3 regions of the Massilia sp. UYP32 genome follow, and region 3 is predicted to be linked to each of the others. Evidence: predicted binding sites of a transcription regulator. Region 3 holds the regulator's gene; each other region holds the start of a gene.
What was found. Region 3 encodes LexA, which represses DNA repair genes until DNA is damaged. Its sites were predicted from a motif close to ACTGTATNNNNATACAGT; they were not measured.

Region 1 (8,084 bases), on a different contig from region 3:
CGGCTGGTCGCGCGAGGAGGTGCGGCGCACCCTCAAGATCCGCGCCGGGGTGCTGGCCGAGGATCCCCTTGCCGCCTACTACGATTGCCGGCCGTGGGAGCCTTGGGCGCCGGGCGTGGCCTGCGAGCGTTTCATGCGCGAGCTCGAGCGGCTCGCGCTCGCGGTGCGCTCGACCGACTGACGTCTCAGGCGCCTGCGCTCAGCGTCTTCTCCAGGTGGCGCTCCAGCCCTTCCAGCGACTTGCCGCGCGTTTCCGGCACGCAGGTCGCGACGAAGGCCAGCGAGGCAATATTGATGGCTGCGAACACGAAGAAGGTGGCGCTGCCGAACTGCGCCAGCGCGATCGGGAACAGCAAGGCGACCAGGGCGTTGAACACCCACTGGCAGGCCACGGCGGTGCCGGTCAGCACGCCGCGTACGTGCATCGGAAACAGTTCGGACATCAGCAGCCAGTACACCGGCGCGACCAGCATCTGCATGCACAGCAGGAAGCACAGGATGCAGGCGAGCGCCGCGTAGCTGCGCGCCAGACCCTCCGGGAACCACGTCAGCACGATGCCGAGCGCGGCCTGGGTCAGGATCACGCCGCCCAGGCCGGTCATCAGCATCGGCCGGCGGCCGTGCTTGCCGATCAGCCAGATGCCGATCAAGGTCGCGATCACCGACACCACGCCGTTGCCGATGGTGGCGGTCAGTGCGGCATTGGTGCCGAGGCCCGTCGAAGTCAGGATGATCGGGGTGAAATACATGAAGGCGTTGATCCCGGTGAACTGGGCGGTAAAGCCCAGGCCGATGCCGATCCACAGCAGCTTGCGGATCCACGGCGTGCCGAGCACGGCCGACCAGCCCGCCTGCTCGCGCTCGATCGCGTTCTGCCTGGCCATCTCCGCCATCTCGGTCTCGATCTGCCTGTCGCTCGAACGGATCTGCCCGAGCACTGCGCGCGCCTCGTCCATCCGGCCCTGGCCGGCAAGCCAGCGCGGCGACTTCGGCACCAGCATCATGCCCAGCCCCAGCAGGATGGCCGGAACCGCCGAGATGGCGAGCATGTAGCGCCAGACGTGCGGGGAATCCGACAGGTAGGCCAGCAGCGCATTGAGCACGTAGGCCGCCAGCTGGCCGGTCACGATCATCAGCTCGTTCTGGCTGACCAGGCGCGCGCGCCGGCTGGGGCCGGCCATCTCGGCAATGAACACCGGCACCGTGGACGAGGCGCCGCCCACCGCCATGCCGAGGATGAAGCGCATCGCCACCAGCACCGCCACCGACGGCGCCAGCACCGAACCGAGCACCCCGATCATGAACACCAGCGACAGGCCCATCAGCGTCGTACGGCGGCCATACTTGTCCGACAGCGTGCCCGCCATCAGCGAACCGAGCGCGGCGCCGAACACCAGCGACGAGGTGACGATGCCCTCGGTCACCGGCGTCAGGCCGAGACCGCCCTGCGCGGGCGCCAGGCCGAGGAACGGCAAGGCGCCCGAAATGACGCCCGTGTCATAGCCGAAGGCCAGCGCGCCCATGGTCGCGGCGATGGCGACCTTGAACACGAAGCGGCTTTCCCTGGTATCGGGAGGGGTGGGGTTGGCGGGATTGGCGGCGTGCGCTGGCGGCGTGACTGATGACATGAGGCGAGATCCTTTGGAAAATGGGGACGCGGCAGGCGGCATGCGGGCGGAGCCCGCCGCCCTCGCCGTCGCGAGGACGGCGGAGCTCGCGTGGCCGGGCGATAAGTCGGCCACTCTGTTGGAATTGCTTGATACAGGTTAACTGCAGTTATCGATCTGGTATGTTCGATAACTTACATATTAGTGAATCTTCTTGCAATTCACGAATGACAGCCCGTTCCTGACGTGCGGCCGCACCCTGACACCCGCGTCGGCCCCACGCCGGGGCAGCCGATCCTGCCGACGGCCGGATGCGACTTGCGGCCGCGGGCGGGCGACGCCAAGTGCCTGATTTCATTCGATCTTTGGGTCTATCCACAAGAAATGTGGATAACTGTGTGGAAAAGCGCCACTTGACAAGTCGCAAGCGCAGCATTGATGCGGGTTTCAACAAAATGCCCGTTCAGAAGGCAAAAAAATATCCCCGTAAAATCAGTCACTTGCACGTGCACCACTTCTGCGCGTCCATGTCACATACGGCAAACTCCTACAAAAGTGGGGCACCGGGGATAAGTCGTCAATTTGTCCGCATCTGTCGTCATTTCCACGCGTTCCGGGCGCGGTCGCGCACCATCATGCGGATGCTGTCGGGCATGGGCGTGCGCAGCTCGCGCTTGTCGGCGCTGAGCCAGGCGCATTCCTCGAAATGCTTGAGCATGACCGGGGTGATGAAGCGCGTGCGCGTCGCATACACATGGCGGTCGCCCATGCTCGACTGCTGCTTGATGAAGAAGCGGTTCGGCACCACCAGGTGCAGGTTCTCGCGCGCCCGCGTCATGGCCACGTAGAGCAGGCGCCGTTCTTCCTCGATGTCGTCCTGGCTGCCGGTCGCCATGTCGGACGGCATGCAGCCGTCGACGACGTTCAATACGTGCACCGTGTTCCACTCCTGCCCCTTGCTCGAGTGGATCGTGGACAGGATCACGTAGTCTTCGTCGAGCAGCGGCGCGCCGGCGCGGTCGCTGGTGGCCTCGGGCGGATCGAGCGTGATCTCGGCCAGGAAGCTCTCGCGGTTGCCATAGCCGCCGGACAGCGCCACCAGCTGGTCGAGGTCGGCCGCGCGCACCTGCGCATCGTCGTGCAGGCGCTCCAGGTGCGGCTGGTACCATTCGCGCGCCAGCTCGAGATCCATCGGCCAGCGCAGGCCGGGCGTGCGCAGGCGCCGGTACAGCGCGCAGAATGCCTGCCAGTCGGTCTTGCAGCGCGCCGGCACCGCGAAGCCTTCCAGTGCCGCCGCCGGATCGTCGCTGCTGCCTGCGGCCTCGACCAGCCGGGTGGCGGTCGCCTGGCCGATGCCGGGAATCAGCTGCAGCGCGCGGAAACCCGCCAGCCGTCCGCTCGGGTTCTGGGCGAAGCGCAGCACGGCCAGCACGTCCTTGATGTGGGCCGCTTCCAGGAATTTCAGGCCGCCGAACTTGACGAAGGGGATGTTGCGACGCATGAGTTCGAGTTCGAGCGCGGCGCTGTGGCTGGCGGCGCGAAACAGCACCGCCTGGCTTTTGAGTGCGACGCCGGTCTCGCGCTGTTCGAGGATGCGGTTGCAGACCCAGCGCGCCTGCTCGGCTTCGTCGGGAATCAACACCAGCTGCGGCTTGATGCTCGACGCCTTGTCGGTCCACAGGGTCTTGGCGTGGCGCTCGAGCGCGGCGCCGATCACGGCGTTCGACGCGTCCAGGATCGGCTGCGTGGAACGGTAGTTGCGCTCCAGCGTGATCAGGTGCGCCGGCTGCGAGAACTGGGCCGGAAAGTCGAGGATGTTGCGCACGGTGGCGCCGCGAAAGCCATAGATCGATTGCGCATCGTCGCCGACGACCATCACGCCGCGGCCGTCGGGCTTCATGCCGGTGACGATGGCCGCCTGCAGGCGGTTGGTGTCCTGGTATTCGTCGACCAGCACGTGGTCGAACAGCGCGCCGAGCTCCGCCCCCAGCACCGGGTCGGCCGCCATCTCGGCCCAGAACAGCAGCAGGTCGTCGTAGTCGAGCACGTTCTGCTCCTGCTTGGCGTCGACATAGGCGCCGAACAGGGTCTTGAGCTGGGCTTCCCACTCGCTGCACCAGGGGAAGAACGCCTGCAGCACCGCGTCGAGCGGCTCGCGGCCATTGACCACGCGCGAATAGATCGACAGGCAGGTGCCTTTCAGCGGAAAGCGTTTGTCGAGCTGGCTCAGGCCGATCTCGTGGCGCACCATGCCCATCAGGTCTTCGGAGTCGCCGCGGTCGTGGATCGTGAACCCGGCATCCAGGCCGATGCGTCCGGCGAACTCGCGCAGCAGGCGCGCGCCGATGCTGTGGAAGGTGCCGGCCCAGGGCAGCGTGACCGGCGCCTGGCTGCCCTTGAGCCCGAACAGCCGGTGCAGCACGCCGCCGGCGCGCTGGGTCATCTCGGTGGCGGCGCGGCGCGAAAACGTCAGCAGCAGGATGCGCTGCGGATCGGCGCCCGACTGGATCAGGCGCGCCACCCGGTGCGCCAGGGTGTTGGTCTTGCCGGAACCGGCGCCGGCCACCACCAGCAGCGGACGCGGCGCGTCAAGCCCGACGTCGTGCTCGACCGCTGCCCGCTGCTCGGGGTTCAGGCTGGCGAACGGGTCGTCGGTGGCGGACAGGTTGGCGATCGGATCGGCGACGGCGGACATGGGACGGAATCTGGAAATGCCATACTGTACATTTATCCAGTCACGGGCCGCAAGCAGAAAATGCGGCCGTCTGACGCCACCGTCAAGGAGTTGTCAAGAATGACATCAGGCATGACCTCAGCAATCGCTGCCAAGTCACGGATAATCAAGGCGTTTTTTGGATATCCACAAAGTCTGTGAATAAGTATGTGGAAAAGCGGGGGCTTGACACGCTGGACGCGGCCTCCCGTGCGGCTTTCAACAATTTGCCTATTGGGAAGGCAATCTCGTTTCCGCTGAAAATCAAGGGCTTACACGATTTGTCCCTGATGCACACAGTATGCACCATAAATAAAGGCGCTGTCATCGTTATCTGTTGATGACTCCGAATGCAATACGCAGCAATTGCTCGACAGAAGTGACCCGTCCGCCATCGAGCGCCCACTGCCAACCCAGATAATTGGGCAGCCAGCGCGACGCCACGCCATGGAAGCGCGCCAGCCATTGTTTGAAGCGTCGGTGATAGGCGTTGACATTCTGGATATGGATGGCGCCCTCGATGCCGTTGCGGACTCGTTCTCCGGCACTGAGATTGACAGCCTGGTGCGCGATGCCGTGGGCACGGGCGAAGGCGGGATAGGCGGCGTTGGTGTCGGTGACCAGCAGCGCTTGCGGATCGAGTTTCGGCAGCAGGTGCCTGACCAGCTGGGCCACTTTCAGGGCGCCGCGGCCGGTGACGGCGTCGATGGTCTGGCCGCTGCGGTCGCGCGCCACCAGGATGCAGTCGAGGTGATGCGAGATGCCGCGCAGGGCGGCCCTGCCACCGCGCTTGCGCGGCTGGCGGTCGAGCTTGCGCGAACCCTTCTGCGATTCGAGCAGGAACATTTCATCGGCCTCGACGATACCCAAAAGGCGCTCAGGCCGGTCGTCCTTGACCCGGTCGAGGAAGCGGTGGCGCCAACGAAACGCCGTGTTGGGATGCACGCCGACACGCTTGGCCGCAGCGCGGACTGTGCGGGAGTCGAGCACCGTTTCCAGATAATCGAGCCACCTGCTCTTGTGCCCGAGCCGCGCCAGCGGCGTGCCGGTCAGGTCGTTGAAGGTGCGGCCGCATGCACAACAGCGAAAGCGCTGCAAATCGTTGGCCTGGCCATGCCGGTGGCATCGATCGCAGGCGCAGTCGGGGCAGCGTCGCCCCTTTGATCGGATCTCACCGATGAGGGCGATCACCCTGTCGAGCCCGGCTGCAGGATGCAGTGCCGCCAGCACCTGCTGGCGTTGCGGCTGGTTCAGCAGCGCAAGCTGGGCAAACAGCTTCGCAAACTTCGGCGCTTGCATGGCGCGCTCCCCGATCGATGGCGACCGGGATTGGACCGCGAGTCAACTCAGCAGTTCAATGCTCATCCATATCTAACGAGTACAGCGCCTAAATAAATGTGGCGACAACGTCATGGTCAACCGGGCGCCACTCCCGATCAGGCGAGCGCCCGGCGCCGTTCCGGTTCGAGCAGCACGCGTTCGATCACCTGCGAGCGCACGCCATGCGCCTTGAGGTACTCGAGCGCCGGCATGGTGCCGCACTCGCCCAGCGTGGCGATGCCGCGCGCCACGATGTCACGCTCGCGTACGTTGCGCCTGAGCTCGGAAGATCCGGAGAGGCGTTGGTCGATATCCTGGGCACGGTATGGGCTCATGGCGCGGGTCTCCGGTGGGTTATGTCGCTGACGCACCACGAGTATTGACGATGCTGGAATGAAGTCAATGTCAAACCTGTATCGAACCGCGAAAACCCTGGCTGGATGCCTGTGGCCTCGACCAGCGCTGCGCCGCCCGCCCGTCATCCTGCCTACAATCGGCCGCAACACACCAACCATGAGGATTTCCATGAGCATCCAACCCGACCTGAATCCCGGCGACGACGCCGCTCCCGGCACGCCTGGCGCCGGCGAGGACATCTGCGACGCCTGCGCCGGCCGCGGCACGCTGGCCGATGGCAAGCCATGCCCGCAATGCGGCGGCACCGGCCGCGTGATGGAAGGCATCGGCGGCGGCTGAGCCACTACCCACGGCGGGTAGTGCGTGGACACGGCACGGGCCCTGCGGCGATAATCGCCGGATGAGCGCCTCACCCTTGCCGATACCGCCTTCCGCCCCCCAGTCCCCACGTACTGCGCCGCCGGCCGAACCCGATCGTCCCCGTCCGACTTCGCTGACCGACCTGTTCGTGTCGTTCACGCTGATCGCCCTGCAGGGCTTCGGCGGGGTGCTGGCCGTGATCCAGCAGCAAGTCGTCGAGCGCAAGCGCTGGATGAGCAACGAGGAATTCATCGAAGAATGGTCGGTGGCCCAGATCATGCCGGGCCCGAACGTCTGCAACCTGGCCATGATGATCGGCAGCCGCCACTTCGGCCTGGCCGGCGCCATGAGCGCCCTGGCCGGCATCCTCACCGTGCCGCTGATCCTGGTGCTGTGCCTGGCCCTGGTCTACGCGCAGTTCGCCGCCCAGCCCCAGGTCCAAGGCGCCCTGCGCGGCATGGCCGCCGTCGCCGCCGGCCTGATCGCCGCCACCGGCCTGCGCATGTCGGTCGCGCTGACCAAGAACGTGATTCCGCTCGCGGCCTGCATCGCGATCGCCGCCGCCGGCTTCGTGCTGCTAGCCTGGATCCGCATGCCGCTGGCGGCCGTGATCGGCCTGCTCGGCGGCCTCGGCTGCGTGCTGGCCTGGCGCGGGCTCAAGCCATGAGCGCGCCCAGCCTGGTGTTCGGCTGGCATGACTGGCTGAACCTGTTCGTCCATTTCCTGATGCTGTCCATGATGTCGCTCGGCGGCGCGATCTCGACCACCTCCGAGATGCAGCGCTACCTGGTCGAGCGCCAGGGCTGGCTCAGCCAGACGCAGTTCGCCGACTCGGTGGCCCTGGCCCAATCGTCGCCCGGGCCCAACGTCCTGTTCGTGGCCCTGCTGGGCTGGAACGTGGGCCTCAATTCCGGCAGCGTGACGGCCGCGCTCTACGGCGTCGCGATCTCGATGATCGGCATCATGCTGCCCTCCACCGTGTTCACCTACCAGGTGGCGCAGTGGGCCCAGCGCAACCGCGAGCTGCGCGCCGTGCGCGCCTTCAAGCAGGGCATGGCGCCGCTGGTGATCGCCATGCTGCTGTCGACCGCCTGGCTGCTGGCCACCGGCGGCGGCAAGGGCGGCGAACACATGGACAACTGGCCCCTGTGGCTGCTGACGGCGGCCACCGCCATCGTCATCTGGCGCACCCGGCTGCACCTGCTGTGGATGCTGGCGCTCGGCGCGCTGCTGGGAGCCCTGGGCGTGGTCTAGTTGGCAAGCCGGGGCGGGAAGCGGCATACTGGCGGCATCCATCAACTGCAATCGACCCCAAGATGCCCCAACTCCTGAATGAACACGCCTGCTTCGGCGGCGTGCAGCGCTTCTACCAGCACGACTCGGCCGCCATCGGACTGCCGATGAAATTCTCGGTCTACCTGCCGCCGGCGGCGGGCGAGAAGAAGCTGCCGGTCCTGTTCTACCTGGCCGGCCTGACCTGCACCGAAGAAACCTTCATGATCAAGGCCGGCGCCCAGCGCCTGGCCAGCGAACTGGGCGTCATCCTGGTCGCGCCCGACACCAGCCCGCGCGGCGCCAACGTGCCGGGAGAAAGCGACAGCTGGGACTTCGGCGCCGGCGCCGGCTTCTACCTCGACGCCACCCAGGAGCCGTGGGCGCGCCACTACCGCATGCACAGCTATCTGCTGGAACTGCATGCGCTGGTGCTGGCCACTTTCCAGGCCGAC
Region 2 (8,084 bases), on a different contig from region 3:
CTGTTTCGCGGCGGTAACGAGGCCGAGCTGGATGTGCAGCAGGCCCGGACCTTGTACCTGGGCACCCTCGCCACGATCCCTCCGCTCGAGATCGGCCTGCGCCAGGCGCAGAACGCCCTGAGCACGCTGCTGGCGCGCGCGCCCGGCCCGCTGCCCGAGATGAACGCAAGTGAGGCGGGCCGGCACACAATGACCAGGCTGCCTATGGACCTAGCGGCCGACCTGATTACCGAACTGCCCGCCGATCTGCTGCGGCGCCGCCCGGATGTGCGGGCGGTGGAGATGCAGCTTGCGGCCCAGTCGGCGCTGATCGGCGTGAGCGCGGCCGAGCTCTATCCCTCGATCTCGCTGCTGGGATCGGTGGGCCTGTCGGCCACCTCGCTCGATGGCGCGCCGCGGGTGCTGAACTGGGCGCTCGGATCAAGCCTGCTGTGGAATGTGTTCGACCATGGCCGCCTGAGCAACGGCGTCCTGGTGCAGGATGCCCGCTTCCAGCAGCTCTATGAGCAGTACCAGGGCGCGGTGCTGAATGCGGCGCGCGAGGTCGACGATGCGGCCGCCGGCTTTGCCCGGACGGGCGCGCAGATCGTGCTGCTGGCCGATGGCGTCAAGGCCGCCCAGCGGTCGCTGGATATCGCCAGCTTCCAGTATCGCGAGGGCTTGACCGATTTCCAGCGCGTGCTCGATTCGCAGCGCGTCCTGTATAGCCAGCAAGAGCTCCTGGCCACGACCCGGGGCAGCCTGGTGCAGAACCTGATCGCCCTCTATAAAGCCATGGGCGGCGGCTGGGAACGGGGCAGGAGCCGGCCGCCGGTGGATGAGGCGACCCGCGCCGTCATGGAGCGGCGCAGCGACTGGAAGGACGTCCTGCGCGCGCCCTTGCCGGCGCCCGGCGGGGAGCGCAAACCATGAGCCCGGAACCGGTCAAGCTGGAACAGACGGCGCCGCCGCCCATCCCGGCCGCATCGGGCGCGCCGGCGCCGGCGCGGCCGGGCAGGAAAAGCCGGCTGGGCTTGACCGTCGTGCTGGCCCTGATCGTGGCCAGCCTGGGCTGGTATCTGGTGGCGGATCGCCTGACGCCATATACCTCGCAGGCCCGGGTGCAAGCCTTCGTGGTGCCGGTGGCGTCCGAAGTGACGGGCATGGTGCAGGAGGTCTACGTCAAGAACAACGACGAGGTGGAGGAAGGGCAGCTCCTGTTCCATATCGACCCCAGCACCTACCGCATCGCCCTGCGCCGCAGCCTGGCGGACTATGAATCGGTGCGGCGTTCGGTGAATGCCTCGGCGCTGGCGGTCAAGGCGGCCGATGCGGCGCTGCAGGCCGCCAGGGCCATGCACGTGTTCGCCAAGCAGGATGCGGGCCGGCTGGAACAGATCTTTGCCGAAGACCCCGGCGCGCTGTCGATCCGCCGGGTGCAGAATGCGCGCGCGTCGCTGGCCACGGCGCGCAGCCAGGAAATCGCCGCCCAGGCGGAGCTGCGCCGCGCCGAGGAGGCGGCCGGCGATGAAGGGGAGCGCAATGCGCAGCTGCTCAGCGCCCGCGCGGCGGTCGAGAAGGCCGAGCTCGATCTGGAGCGTACGGCCGTGACCGCACCCGCGCGCGGTCTGGTGACCGACTTGCGCACCGATGTCGGCCAGGTCGTGCAGGCCGGTTCGGCGGCGATGACCCTGATCGCCGTGCACGACCTCTGGATCAGCGCCGACATGACCGAGAATAACCTCGGCAATATCGCGCCGGGCGACGAGGTCGCGATCGTGCTCGACGTGGTGCCGGGCAAGGTGCTGAAGGGTCGGGTGCGCAGCGTGGGCAGCGGGGTCAATGCGGGCCGGGAGGCCAAGGCCGGCACCTTGCCCGAGATCGACAACAGCCGCGACTGGCTGCGTCAGGCGCAGCGCTTCCCGGTCGCCGTGGAGTTCGACCCTTCCGAACGCGCGCAGCTGCGCGCGGCCAGGATCGGCGGGCAGGCCGACGTGCTGGTGTATACGGATGACTACACGGTGATGAACTGGCTGGGCGCCGTCTTCATCCGCCTGATGAGCTACCTTTCTTATCTTTATTGACGATGGAGCGCGCTGACAAGGCGGTCTTGCGGCTGGCGATCGGCCTGGCGCTGGCCGTGCTGCTCGCCTATGGCCTGGCGCTGTCGTCGCCGTTCGTGCTGTGCGTCATGACCGTGCTGATGTTGAGCAAGCCGGGGCCGCCGATGCCCTTGCTCAAGGGGATGGTGGTGGCCCTGCTGGTCGCCGCGGTGCTGGCGGCCGGCGTGCTGATGGTGCCGCTGCTGGAGCATTACGCCAGCGTCGCGCTGGTGTTGACGGCGCTGCTGCTGTACACGGTATTCTTCATCGGCCTGCAAAGCGGCAGCCCGCTGGCGAATATCGTGGCGATTGCTTTCACCCTGATTCCGGTGGCCGGGGTGGTCGACCAGGCCCTGGTGCCGGCGATCAGCACCGCCATCGCGCTGGGGCTGTTTGTCGGCGTGCTGGTCGGCAGCCTGTCGCATGCCTTGTTCCCGGATGGAGCGGACCCCGCCGCCAGGCCGGCGCCCCCCGCCGTTGCCGCGCACACGGCCAGATGGCGCGCCGTGCAGGCCACGCTGGTGGTGATGCCGGTGCTGGTGCTGGCCCTGGTCAACCCGGCCTTCTATCTGTCGGCCATCATCAAGTCGGTGCTGCTGGGCCAGCAGGCCGGCTCCACCGGCGCCCGTTCGGCGGGGCGGATACTGGTCGGTTCGACCCTGGCGGGCGCGGGCATGGCGACCCTGGCCTGGTTCGGCCTGGCGGTGTTGCCGACCCTGTGGATGCTGGTGCTGTGGATGGCCGCCGCGGCGCTGTGGAGCGGGGCCCGGATCTTCGGCCTGAAGGCCTCGGCGCTGCCGCCCTCGTTCTGGAGCAATGCCCTGGTGACCATGCTGATCTTGCTGGGCCCGGCCATCGAGGACAGCGTGGTGGGGAAGGACGTCGGCCACGCCTCGCTCGTGCGGGTGAGCTTGTTCATCGCGCTCGCGCTGTATGCCTGGGCCGTCGTGTGGGCGCTGGAATGGTGGCGCACAGCGAGGGCGCTGCGGCTCGGGCGAGTGAATAAGCAACAGGACGTTTAATTTTAGTCAATACCAGTGACCCAATTGGTATAGCCAAAACGAATAGGTCTTGCAAAACGCGACTTCAGCGAGTACTGTACGTTTATACAGTATTTGTCTGATAAGCCTGACATGACCCATTCAGCCATCCTTGCCGCACCCGAGGCAGTGCACCCATCGCTGTGGCGCGCGTCGCAGCTGGCGCATGCCGACACGCGCTGCATCGACACCGGCCACGCGACGCTCTCGAGCCAGCTTCCCGGCGGCGGCTGGCCCGGCGGCACCCTGGTCGACCTGCACCTGCAGCAGCCCGGCATCGGCGAGATGCGCCTGCTGCGGCCGGCCCTGGCCGCCTGCGCCGAACGCCGCATCGTGCTGCTGCAACCGCCCCATCCACCCCAGGCCCTGGCGCTTGCCGCGCTCGGCCTGGAGCCATCCCAGTTGCTGTGGCTGCGCACGACGCGCACCGCGGATGCACTCTGGGCGGCCGAGCAGGTGTTGCGTAGCGGCAGTTGCGGCGCCTTGCTGTTCTGGGCCAACCATATGCGTAACGACAATCTGCGCCGCCTGCACCTGGCGGCGCAAGGTGGCGAAACGCTGTTTTTCATGCTCCGCCCGCTGGCCGCGGCGCAAGATGCATCTCCCGCGCCTTTGCGTCTTGCGTTGCGGCCGGCGGCCGGCGGCATGAATATCGACTTCGTCAAACGCCGGGGACCGCAGCGCGAGGCGCCGCTGTTCCTTCCTCTTGGATCTTCACTACTGCAACGCCATGCGCCTCTGGATCGGCCTGTATTTGCCCCAGCTACCGCTCGAGGTCTTCAGCCCACGCTGGTTCAGTGAGGCGAGCGAGGCCGGCGGCGTTGTCGGTGGCCCGATTGGGGGGCTGGTAGTTGGCTCGGTTGTTGATCCGGCGGTTGGCCCGGCTGTTGGCCCGGCTGGCGGATCGGATGGCAGCGCGCCTGGCGCTGATGGCCATGGCGGTCCGGGCCGCGACCATGGCAGCGTCATCCTCGAGCAGGAGCGGGTGATGGCGCTGTCGCCGGCGGCGCGCGCTGCCGGCGTGCAGATCGGCATGCGCCGCGGCGGCGTGCTGATGCTGATGCCCGAGGCGCGCATCGAACTGCGCAGCCACGAGCGCGAGGCCGAGGCCATGGAGGCGGTGGCCATGACCATGCTGCAGTACACGCCGCAGGTGGCGCTGGCCGAAGAAGCGACGCTGCTGCTCGATATCGGCGCCAGTTTGCGCCTGTTCGGCGGCATCCGGCGCCTGTGCGAGCGGGTGCGCGCCAATATGGCGGCGCTCGGCTTCACGGCCTGCATCGCCTGCGCGCCCACCGCGCGCGGGGCCTGGCTGCTGGCGCGCCGTAATGCGGGGCGCGCCCTCACGATGGACTCGCTGGTGCGGCGCCTCGACCGCCTGCCGGTGGGCTTGCTGCCGCCGGCGCGGCCGTTCGCCGGCTGGTTCGAGGGCATCGGCTGCCGCCGCCTGGACGAGCTGCGGCGCCTGCCGCGGCCCGGCCTGCAGCGGCGCTGCGGGCGGGCCTTGCTCGACATGCTCGACGCCGCCTATGGCATGCACGCCGAGTTGTTCCAGTGGGTCGCGCCGCCCGAGCGTTTCCATGCGCGGCTCGAATTGTTCGACCGGCTCGAACAGGCCGAACTGCTGCTGGCCGGCGCCCATCGCCTGGTGCTGCAGATGACGGGCTGGCTGTGCGCGCGCCAGCTGGCGGTCGAGCGCATCCGGCTGTCGCTCGATCACGAGCGCGGCCGCATGGCGCGTCCACCGACCCTGGTCGAGGTGGCGCTGGCCGAACCCACCTGGCGCGACGAGCACCTGCTGCGCCTGCTGCGCGAGCGCCTGGCCAAGCTCGAACTCGAGGCGCCCGTGATCGGCATCGGCCTGGAGGCGCAGCAATTGCAGGCGATGGCGCCGCCGACCAATTCGCTGTTCCCCGATCCCGGCGGCAGCGAGGAAGACCGGATGCGCATGATCGAGCTGCTGGTGGCGCGCCTGGGGGCAGACAATGTCTTGCAGGCGCTGCCGATGGCCGATTACCGGCCCGAAGTCGCCAATGCCTGGGTGCCGGTGCAGCAGAAGGTGAGCGCCGCCGCGCGCGCGGCGCAGATGCCGCCCGATGTGCGCAGCCTGCCACGCCCGACCTGGCTGCTGGCCAAGCCGATCGCGCTGCTGATGCGCGACCACCGGCCGTTCTACGGTTCGCCGCTGCGGGTGGCGTCCAATCCCGAACGCATCGAGGCCGGATGGTGGAGCCAGACGCAAACGCGCGACTACTTCATCGCCGAGGGGCAAGACCACGCGCTGTACTGGATCTATCGCGAGCGCATCAACGGCACCGGCGAGGATGCCGCGCCGCGCTGGTTCCTGCATGGATTATTCGGGTGATGAAAGCTTTCGCGGGAGCGATGTCGCGAGTCGATGCCGCCGCTCCAGGGCGCCCGATCCCGCCGCCGCCAGCAGCCGCTTGAACGTCGGGCATTCCATATGCCTCGGCGCCGGGCAAGCCGCCGCATGCCGCAAGCCCTTGCTCATCGCCGTCAATCGCAGCACCAGCGCGTCGATCTCGTCGGCCTTTGCCGCCAGCATGCGCCGGTCGATCTCCGGCTGGGCGCCTGCCCCGAACATCGCCTGTATCTCGTCCAGCGACAAACCCGCAGCCTGTCCCAGCGCGATCAGCGCCAGCCGGTCGAGCACCTCGGGCGTGAACGTGCGCCGCAATCCCTGCCGTCCATTTGAAACGATCAGGCCCCGCTTGTCGTAGTAACGCAGCGTCGATGCCGGCACGCCCGTTCGTTTCGCGACCTCAGCAATATCCACGCAATCCCTCTTGACTTGAAGTTGACTTCAACTTCTATAGTGAGACGCATCGCTTGCCCCGTCAACCACGAAGGAGAATCAACATGAACGAGATCATCGCGATCGTGCTCATCGGCTGCGGCGCCACCGCGCTGCTCGACGCCTGGCTGGCGCTGCTGCGCCGGCTCGGCACGCCGACGCTCGGCATGGCGCTGCTGGGACGCTGGATCGGCCATCTGCTGCGCGGCCGCGTACGGCATGCGGCGATCGGCAAGGCGCATCCGGTGCGCCATGAAACGGCCTTCGGCTGGATCGCGCACTACGCGATCGGCATCGGCTTCGCCGCCGCCCTGGTGGCGCTGGCCGGCATCGACTGGCTGCACGACCCCAAGCTGGCGCCGGCGCTGGCCTTCGGCTTCGTCACGGTGGTGGCGCCCTTGTTCGTGATGCAGCCGGCCATGGGCGCCGGCATCGCCGCCTCCAGGACGCCGACGCCGCTGCGCAACTGCCTGCGCAGCATGACCAACCACATCCTGTTCGGCTTCGCCCTCTACCTGTGCGCCAGGCTCGTGGCCGGGGTGGCGCGATGATGCCGCAAGCGCCGTCGTCCGCCCCAGCGGCCCGCACGCTCGCCGTGGTCTACCACAGCGGACATGGCCACACCGCGCACATCGCCAGCCATGTGGCCGCCGGCGCCGAGTCCGTCCCCGGCACCAGCGCCGTGCTCCTGCAAGCCAGCGACGTGGCGCGCGAGAGCGCCATGCTGGTCGAGTACGACGGCTATATCTTCGGCTCGCCCACCTATCTGGGCGGCGTTTCCGGCCCGTTCAAGCTGTTCATGGATGCGACCGGAGGACTGTGGCGTTCGCGCCGCCTTGCAGGCCGGCTGGCGGCCGGCTTCACCGTGTCTTCGCTGCCGGCCGGCGACAAGCAGTCCACGCTGCTGTCGATGCTCACCTTCTGCATGCAGCACGGGATGCTCTGGGTCGGCAATCCGTTCCTGCCCGAGCAGCATGCCGGCGTGCCGGAGGCAGAAGCGGCGAACCGGCTCGGATCGTGGACGGGCATGATGGCCCAGGCCGGACACGGCGCACCGGCGCATGACTTCCCTCCGGGCGATATCAAGACCGCCCGCATGTTCGGCCGGCACGTGGCCGCCACCTTGCACAGGCTGGGCCGCGTCGAGCCATGAGAGACCTGGCGAACGGTCGCGCCGTCCTGGTAAGGCATAATCCGCCCATCGAAGCCGACCGGAGGAACCATGAAGCGACTCACGAACCTGGCAGCCCTGGCTGCCCTGACGCTGGCCGCGTCGACCCATGCCCACGCCCAGGCGGAGCAGACCCTGGGAACGCCGGGCTTCACCGTCAGGATCACGCAGCAGTGCGAAGAGGGCAACGTCACCTGCGACGACGTGCGCTACGTCGGCACCAGCAAGAAGTCGGGCAAGGCGATCACCCTGCGCGGCAAGACCATGCACTCGACCGCCGCCGATGGCGTCGCGCCCGGCGCCTTCCAGGGCTATGTGTTCAAGTCCGGCCGCGCGACCTATACCGTGTTCGCCGACGGCCGCCTGGTGGTCACCGAAGGCAGGAAGACGCTGGTGAGCCAGCGCGGCGAATGGAAGTGATCCCGGCCTGAACTCACTCCGGCGCCAGCAACTGATCGATCCGGCGCGGATAGTGGTTCAGGAAGTCGCGCGTCACCGCATAGTGCTCGGTGTCCTCGTACGCCATCTCGGTGATGCCGGATGCGTCGAAGGCGAGGATCTTCGCGCCCGGATAGGCCAGCAGGATCGGCGAGTGGGTCACGATGATGAACTGCGACTGCTGCTGCACCAGCTGGTGGATCGCGCGCAGGGCGGCCAGCTGGCGATTGGGCGACAGCGCCGCCTCGGGTTCGTCCAGCAGGTACAGGCCGTTGCCCTTGAATTTGTCGAGCAGGACGCTCATGAAGGCCTCGCCGTGCGAGCGTGCATGCAGGTTGCCGCCATAACTGGCTGAACCGATCTGCTGGTCCATATAGGTGGCGACGTTATAAAAACTTTCTGCGCGCATGAAATAGCTGTCCCTGGGGCGGCGCACGCTGCGCGACATGCGCACATGCCTGGCCAGCGGCGACCTCTCTCCTTGGGTATTGAGCAGCTGGACGGCCATGGTGCCGCCTTCGACCCCGAAGCCCAGCGCC
Region 3 (8,084 bases):
AGCGCGCCCGCCGCCGCCTCGTCGGCGCCATCGCGCTGGTCCTGGCGGCCGTCGTCGCGCTGCCGATGCTGCTCGATTCCGAGCCCAAGCCGTTGGCCACCGACATCGCCATCCACATCCCGGACAAGGACAAGGCAGCGCCGCTGCCGGTGCCGTCCGAGCAGGTGGCGCCGATGGCCAGCGTCGACAGCGACGAAGAGATCATCGAGCCGGCGCCTGCGGCCACCGGCCCTGCGGCCGGTGTCCCCGCAACCGACGCCCGCGTGACGGCCCCGGCGGCCAACGATCCGCCGCCGATGCGCATGCTGGAACAGGCCGAGCCGCCGAAACCGGAGCCAAAACCCGAGCCGAAGCCCGAACCGGTGAAGCCGAAGGCCGAACCGAAGCCCGAGCCGGTGAAGCCCGAGCCGAAGCCGGAACCGAAACCCGAGAAGAAACCCGAGCCAGCGAAGAAACCGGCCGAGACCCATCCGAAGGCCGAGCAGGTCGCCAAGCCCGCGCCGAAGGACGACGCCGCGCGCGCCATGGCCATCCTCGAAGGCAAGCCGGCCGAGCCGCAGAAGGCGCAAGGCCCGGCGCCGCGCTTCGTGGTGCAGGTCGCCGCCCTGGCCAGCCAGGAAAAGGTCACGGAATTGCAGGAGCGCCTGCGCGGCGCCGGTATCGCGTCGTTCACCCAGAAGTCGGGCGAACTGATCCGTGTGCGGATCGGTCCGTTCAGCAAGGAAGAAGCCGAGAAAGTGCGCGCCAAGCTGGGCGGCATCGGCCTGTCCGGCACCATGGTGCCGCTCTGATCTTGCTCTGAAGCGTGACGATTTTCGATTACCTGGTGCTGTTCGTGCTGATCGCTTCCGTCGTCATCAGCACCCTGCGCGGCCTGGTCAAGGAAATCCTGTCGCTGCTGGGCTGGATCGTCGCCTTCGTGGTGGCCAATGCCTATGGCGCCGGGCTCGCGCCGCTGCTGCCGGAAGTGATTCCCGGCGACACGGCGCGCCTGATCGTGGCCTTCATCGCGCTGTTCCTGGGCGTGCGTATCCTGATGGGCCTGCTGTCGCTGGCGATCGGCGCCCTGGTGGAAGCCACCGGGCTCTCGCTGGCGGACCGCGGCCTCGGGGGATTGTTTGGATTGGCGCGCGGCGTTGTAATCGTGCTGGCCGGCGTCATATTGTGTGGGATGACGGACATTCCGAAGCAGGCATTCTGGCAAGAGGCCCTGTTGTCGCCGATCGCCGAGACCGGCGCCCGTACCGTCAAGCCCTTCCTGCCCGCTGCCATGGCGCAGCACGTGAATTTTTGACCAGCATTCCTCAGTCGTAGAACTTTTTTCTGTAATCAAGCACTCAAGCTTTTAGGAGCACACCATGTGTGGCATCGTCGGCGTCGTCTCTCACTCTCCCGTCAACCAGTTGCTGTATGACGCATTGCTGCTGCTGCAGCACCGCGGCCAGGATGCGGCGGGCATTGCGACCAATCACAGCAGCATGTTCTCGATGTTCAAGGCCAACGGCCTGGTCCGGGACGTGTTCCGCACCCGCAATATGCGTTCGTTGTCGGGCAACAGCGGCATCGGCCACTGCCGCTACCCGACCGCCGGTTCGTCGAGCGAGGAAGAAGCGCAGCCGTTCTACGTCAATGCGCCGTTCGGCATCACGCTGGCCCACAACGGCAACCTGACCAACCAGGCCCAGCTGAAGGACGAGCTGTTCCGCAACGACCGCCGCCACATCAACACCGATTCCGACTCCGAAGTGCTGCTCAACGTGCTGGCCCACGAGATGCAGGAAGCGGCCGACGGCTATACGCTCGACGCCGATGCGGTGTTCAAGGCGGTCGCCGCCGTGCACCGCCGCGTGCGCGGCGCCTACGCCGTGGTGGCGCAGATATCGGGCCACGGCATGCTGGCCTTCCGCGATCCGTTCGGCATCCGCCCGCTGTGCCTGGGCGTCAACGAGACCGAGCAGGGCAACGAGTACCTGGTGGCCAGCGAATCGGTCGCCCTGGAGGGCCTGGGCTTCCGTTTCGTGCGCGACATCGCGCCGGGCGAAGCGGTCTTCATCGACGAAAACAACCAGCTGCACGAGCGCCAGTGCGCCGAGAACCCGTCGCTCAACCCGTGCGCCTTCGAGTTCGTCTACCTGGCCCGTCCGGATTCCGTGATCGACGGCGCCTCGGTGTACGCCACCCGCCTGCGCATGGGCGAGTACCTGGCCGACAAGGTCAGCAAGGAGATCCCGGTCGACGAGATCGACGTGGTGATGCCGATCCCCGATTCCTCGCGCCCGGCCGCGATCCAGCTGGCATTGAAGCTCGGCGTCGAATACCGCGAAGGCTTCATCAAGAACCGCTACATCGGCCGCACCTTCATCATGCCGGGCCAGGGCATGCGCAAGAAATCGGTGCGCCAGAAACTGAACGCGATTAGCTCCGAGTTCAAGGACAAGAACGTGCTGCTGGTCGACGATTCGATCGTGCGCGGCACCACCAGCCGCGAGATCGTGCAGATGGCGCGCGAAGCCGGCGCCCGCAAGGTGTTCTTCGCCTCGGCCGCGCCGCCGGTGCTGTACCCGAACGTGTACGGCATCGACATGCCGACCCGCGACGAGCTGATCGCCCATGGCCGCACGGTCGAGGAAGTGTGCCGCGAGATCACGGCCGACCGCGTGGTGTACCAGGACGTCGACGCGCTCAAGCGCGCGATCTCGGACGTCAATCCGGCGCTGAAGAACTTCGAGGCCTCGTGTTTCGACGGCGTCTACGTCACCGGCGACGTGACCCCCGAATACCTGGACCGCCAGGAATCGGCGCGTCACAATCCGAAGTCGAAGGACGCCGAGGACAAGGTGCGCACCCAGCTCAACCTGAATCCGCCGGTGGCGGCCGAGTAAACCATGTCGGATAACAAGCACTACGGTTTCACGACCACCATCCTGCACAACGATCGCCGCAAGACGATCGAGCAGGGTTCGCTGCACAAGCCGGTGCACACCTCGGTCGCCTTCGGCTATGCCGATGCGCGCCAGCTGGCGTCGGTATTCCAGGGCAAGGAGCCGGGCTTTCGCTACGGCCGCCAGGGCAACCCGACGGTGTCGGCCCTGGAAGACAAGATCAGCAGGATGGAAGACGGCGTCGCCACCCTGTGCTTCGGCACCGGCATGGCGGCGATCGGCGCGCTGTTCCAGGCGCTCCTGAAAGCCGGCGACCACATCGTCTCGTCGAGCTTCCTGTTCGGGAACACCAACAGCCTGTGGCAGACGGTGGCGGGGCAGGGCGTCGACGTCGCTTTCGTCGACGCCACCGACGTGGCCCGGGTGGAAGCGGCGCTGCAACCGAACACCCGTATGGTGTTCGTCGAGACCATCGCCAATCCGCGCACGCAGGTGGCGGACCTGGCCCGCATCGGCGAACTGTGCCGCGCGCGCGGCATCCTGTACGTGGTCGACAACACGATGACCACGCCCTGGCTGTTCCGTCCGAGGGACGTGCATGCCGGGCTGGTGGTCAATTCGCTGACCAAGTCGATCGGCGGCCACGGCATCGCGCTGGGCGGCGCGCTGACCGACACGGGCCTGTTCGACTGGGCCGCGTATCCGAACATCGCCCAGAACTTCAGAAAGCAGACAGCAAGTGCGCAAGGCATGGCGCAGCTGCGGGCCAAGGCGCTGCGCGACTTTGGCGCCGCGCTGGGGCCGGAAGCGGCGCACCACATCGCGGTCGGCGCCGAGACGCTGGCCCTGCGCATGGAGCGCACCTGCGCCAATGCGCTGGCGCTGGCGACGATGCTCGAAGCCGATGACCGGGTCGCCGCCGTGCATTATCCGGGCCTGGCCTCGCACCCGCAGCACGCGATCGTCGAGACCCTGTTTCGCTCCGGCGGCTCGCTCTTGAGCTTCGAGCTGAAGGACGAGATCGACCCGTTCGATTACCTGAACCGCCTCAAGTTGGCGATCCCGGCCTCGAACCTGGGCGACAACCGCACCCTGGTGATTCCGGTGGCGCACACGATATTCTTCGAGATGGGGCCCGAGCGGCGCGCCAGCATGGGCATCGCGGAAGGCCTGATCCGGGTGTCGGTGGGCATCGAGGACACCGCCGACCTGGTCGGCGACTTCCGCCAGGCGCTGGATGCGTAAAGCCAGGTAAAACTGTCCTGATGGGGCCGGCAAATGCCGGCCTCGTCGTTTTTGCGGTTGAGCCCAGCCGTAAAACACGGCTATCATGGACTTTTACCAGCCCAGCCTTACGGTATGCCCATGAAACGAATCCTGTCCTGCCTGTTCCTCGCGGTGTCCTTCGCAAGCGGTGGCGCCGCCTTCGCCGGCGAACTCGAGGATGCCAACGCCCTGTTCGAGAAGAAGGACTATGCGGGCGCGCTCAAGCTGTACACCAAGCTGGCCAATGCCGGCAATCCACAGGCCCAGCAGCAGCTGGGCCAGATGTACTGGTATGGCGAAGCCGGCGCGGTCGACGAGGCAAAGGCGAAGGAGTGGTTCGAAAAGTCGGCCGCCAAGGGCAATAAGGTCGCCGCCGACTCGCTCGTGATCATGCAGCAGCGCGTCCTTCGCCGCGCCGAGATCGACTACTGGATCAAGGGCTACGATGGCGCCGAGCTGCAGTCGGGCGAATACCGCTGCCCGTCGCCGCGCATCCCGGCGGTGTCGAAGATCAATGAAGAGATCGAGCGCGTGAACAACGCCGTGACCAGCTGGCAGGATTGCTACAACAAGATGGTGACCAACCTGAACGCGCAGTCGCCGCTGACCAAGCGCATCCCGCCCGACATCGCCAAGCTGATGAACAAGCAGGAAACCGAGGCCTCGACCGCCTATCTGGAGGCGGTGCGCCAGAACATCGCCGAGGGAGCGAAAGTCAATTCGAAGATGGTATTGGCCGATTTCGCCGCCTGGCGCAGCGCGACCGAGGCCTTCGTGGACCAGCATAATGCGGTGGTCAACAAGGCCAAGCAATAATAGTGAATGCCGGCCCGCAGGCCGGCGTGCTCAAGAGGTGAAGTCGATCAGTTCCAGCTGCGCATCAACCCAACCGCCAGTCCCTCGAGCGCAAACTCTTCGTCGGGCGTGACTTCGATGACCTTGAAGTCGGGGTTCTCGGGCAGCAGTTCGACCAGGTCGCCGGTCTTGCGGTAGCGCTTGACGGTGACTTCCTCGCCCAGGCGGGCGACGACGATCTGGCCGTTCTTGGCGCTGTCGATTTTCTTGACCGCCAAAAAGTCGCCATCCATGATGCCGGCGTCGCGCATCGACCAGCCTTTTACCTTGAGCAAGAAGTCGGGCCGCGCCGCGAACATCGCGGTGTCGACGTTATAGGTCGCTTCGACGTGTTCTTGCGCCAGGATCGGATTGCCGGCGGCGACGCGACCGACCAGCGGCAGCGACATCAGGGAAGGTGGCGGCATCGGGATCTGCTCGACGCTGGCGCCGACCAGGCGGATGCCGCGCGAAGTGCCCGGCGAAATCTCGATCGCGCCCTTGCGCGCCAGGGCTTGCAGGTGTTCTTCGGCCGCATTGGCCGAACGGAAGCCCAGTTCGGCCGCGATTTCGGCCCGGGTCGGAGGGAAACCCGTGTTCTCGATCGCTTCCTTGATCAGGTTAAGGATCTGTTCTTGCCTTGCAGTGAGCTTGAGCATAAATAATCTTGCAGCAACGGGTTGTAGAGGTAGACTGTATTTTTGTACAGTATTCTGCTATACGCAAGTGATATACACGAAAAAGCGCAAAAAAAGCGCGCACAAGACAAAAAACAGGGCGTCCATGGGCCTAATTGTCGAGTGAGCGCGGCGCCGCGATGGGGCGCTTGACAGCAAAGTTCCCTTTTTGCCCATTTCACGCTATACTAGCTGGCTGTTCCCTTCCCACACTCGTCTTGACGCCGAGGTGGGCATTTATGTAAAACGTCCTCAAGGAGTAATGCATGCGTCATTATGAAATCGTTTTTATCGTCCATCCGGACCAGAGCGAGCAAGTCCCGGCGATGATCGAGCGTTACAAGACCACGGTGACCAGCCGCGGCGGTAACATCCATCGCGTGGAAGACTGGGGCCGCCGCCAGATGGCTTACCAGATCCAGAAGCTGCCAAAGGCTCACTACATCTGCCTGAACATCGAGTGCGACAACGAGACCCTGGTCGAGCTGGAAACCGCATTCAAGTTCAATGATGCCGTTCTGCGTCATCTGACCGTCAAGATGAAGAAAGCAGAAACCGCACCGTCGCCGATGATGAAATCGGTGCAGCGCGAAGACGCAGCCAAGAGCCACCGTGCAGAAGCAGCCGCTCCTGCAGCTGCCCCGGCCGCCGCTGCCTAAGATTTTTTCCAGGAATTCGTAGCAAGCAGTAGTAGAACCGGGTGAACCAGCTCCAGCTCGTGGCGACCATCGCCGAGCGTGATGTCCTGCGCTACACCCCGGCCGGCGTGCCGATCGTTTCAGCCGTCCTGATGCACAGTTCGCATCAGCGCGAGGCGGGGATCGATCGCCTGGTCGAGTTCGAAGTTCCCGCGTTCGCCGCGGGCGAGATTTCGGGCAGGTTCGGAAACGCCGAGCTCGGCGCCAGCTACCGCTTCGATGGATTCCTCGCACGAAAAAATCGCAACAGCAAAGCCCTGGTGTTTCACATCATTGATTTCAGTGCCGCCTAGTTCGGCAATTTAGATATACAGGAGCCTCGAAATGGCATTCGGTAAAAAGTTCGACAAAAACAAAGCCAAAGAAAAACTGAAGCGCAAGCAGCAGAACCCGCTGTTCAAGCGCAAGAAATTCTGCCGCTTCACCGCCGCCGGCGTTGAGCAGGTCGACTACAAAGACGTCGACACCCTGAAGGACTTCGTCCAGGAAAACGGCAAGATCATGCCAGCACGTCTGACCGGCACCAAGGCGCACTACCAGCGTCAGGTCGACACCGCCATCAAGCGCGCCCGTTACCTGGCGCTGCTGCCGTACACCGACCTGCACCACGGTTAATCGTCGGTCACGACAGTCAGATATCCTGGAGATAAAACATGCAAGTTATTCTGTTGGAAAAAGTTATCAACGTCGGCAACCTGGGCGACGTCGTCAAAGTCAAGGATGGTTACGCACGTAACTTCCTGATCCCACAAAAGATGGCACGCCGCGCTACCGCGTCGGCAGTGGCCGAGTTCGAAGCCAAGCGCGCCGAACTGGAAAAAGCAGCCGCCGAGAAACTGGCAGCCGCCCAAGCCCAAGGCGACAAGCTGAGCGGCCTGACCGTCACCATCGGCCAGAAGGCCGGCGTCGACGGCCGTCTGTTCGGTTCGGTCACCAACGCGGACATCGCTGAAGCGCTGACCAAGCAGGGCTTCCCGGTCGAAAAAGCTGCCGTTCGCCTGCCGAACGGCCCGCTGAAGACCACCGGCGAATTCCCGGTTGCAGTCGCCCTGCACACCGACGTCGTGTCGGAAATCACCATCGCTGTCGTGGGCGAAGCTGCCTAAGCGAATGCTGAACTGAAGTAAAAGCAGTGCACAAAAAAGCCGGGTTCTCCCGGCTTTTTTGCTTTTGAAACTCACCAATTATGACAGCCGTGTGACAGGAGAAGGTATAATGCCGCCCATGAACGCAGCACCCTCAGACCCGCAGATCGAAGCCCTGCGCATTCCCCCGCACTCCATCGAAGCAGAGCAGTCCGTCATCGGCGGCCTGCTGCGCGATAATGCCGCCTGGGACCGCATCGCCGACTTCATGCATGCGGAAGACTTCTACCGTTACGATCACCGCATCATCTTCGAACAGATGGTTCGCCTGATCAACGCCGGCAAGCCGGCCGACGTGATCACGGTCTATGAAGCCTGCAACCAGCTCGGCAAGGCCGAGGAAGTGGGTGGCCTGCAATACCTGAACGCGATGGCGCAGAACACGCCGTCGGCCGCCAATATCCGCCGCTACGCCGAGATCGTGCGCGACCGCGGCATCCTGCGCCAGCTGATCACCGTCGCCGACGAGATTTCCGGCAATGCCTTCAATCCGCAGGGCAAGGAAGTCAAGCAGATGCTCGACGAAGCGGAATCGCGGATCTTCGCCATCGCCGAGCAGGGCGCCCGTGGCGCCCAGGGCTG

Region 1: the regulator LexA is predicted to act here: its motif matches at 4,326-4,343, upstream of ABIB42_RS02460 (ATP-dependent helicase).
Region 2: the regulator LexA is predicted to act here: its motif matches at 3,177-3,194, upstream of imuA (translesion DNA synthesis-associated protein ImuA).

The regions. Positions count from the first base shown of each region.
Region 1 covers NZ_JBNDIK010000002.1:225,425-233,508, forward strand. Annotated here, with positions in the region: gene ABIB42_RS02450 (hypothetical protein) at 1-181, shown strand, start outside; gene ABIB42_RS02455 (sugar porter family MFS transporter) at 186-1,628, opposite strand; gene ABIB42_RS02460 (ATP-dependent helicase) at 2,206-4,302, opposite strand; gene ABIB42_RS02465 (IS1595 family transposase) at 4,651-5,619, opposite strand; gene ABIB42_RS02470 (hypothetical protein) at 5,757-5,975, opposite strand; gene ABIB42_RS02475 (hypothetical protein) at 6,166-6,336, shown strand; gene ABIB42_RS02480 (chromate transporter) at 6,398-7,024, shown strand; gene ABIB42_RS02485 (chromate transporter) at 7,021-7,611, shown strand; gene fghA (S-formylglutathione hydrolase) at 7,674-8,084, shown strand, end outside.
Region 2 covers NZ_JBNDIK010000012.1:157,675-165,758, reverse strand. Annotated here, with positions in the region: gene ABIB42_RS11640 (efflux transporter outer membrane subunit) at 1-912, shown strand, start outside; gene ABIB42_RS11635 (HlyD family secretion protein) at 909-2,063, shown strand; gene ABIB42_RS11630 (DUF2955 domain-containing protein) at 2,066-3,103, shown strand; gene imuA (translesion DNA synthesis-associated protein ImuA) at 3,215-3,922, shown strand; gene ABIB42_RS11620 (Y-family DNA polymerase) at 3,852-5,486, shown strand; gene ABIB42_RS11615 (helix-turn-helix domain-containing protein) at 5,475-5,918, opposite strand; gene ABIB42_RS11610 (DUF2938 domain-containing protein) at 6,002-6,487, shown strand; gene ABIB42_RS11605 (flavodoxin family protein) at 6,484-7,089, shown strand; gene ABIB42_RS11600 (hypothetical protein) at 7,159-7,527, shown strand; gene ABIB42_RS11595 (AAA family ATPase) at 7,541-8,084, opposite strand, start outside.
Region 3 covers NZ_JBNDIK010000009.1:170,701-178,784, reverse strand. Annotated here, with positions in the region: gene ABIB42_RS09380 (SPOR domain-containing protein) at 1-791, shown strand, start outside; gene ABIB42_RS09375 (CvpA family protein) at 806-1,294, shown strand; gene purF (amidophosphoribosyltransferase) at 1,359-2,882, shown strand; gene ABIB42_RS09365 (cystathionine gamma-synthase family protein) at 2,886-4,127, shown strand; gene ABIB42_RS09360 (tetratricopeptide repeat protein) at 4,248-4,964, shown strand; gene lexA (transcriptional repressor LexA) at 5,012-5,641, opposite strand; gene rpsF (30S ribosomal protein S6) at 5,926-6,318, shown strand; gene priB (primosomal replication protein N) at 6,360-6,650, shown strand; gene rpsR (30S ribosomal protein S18) at 6,682-6,972, shown strand; gene rplI (50S ribosomal protein L9) at 7,011-7,463, shown strand; gene ABIB42_RS09330 (replicative DNA helicase) at 7,573-8,084, shown strand, end outside.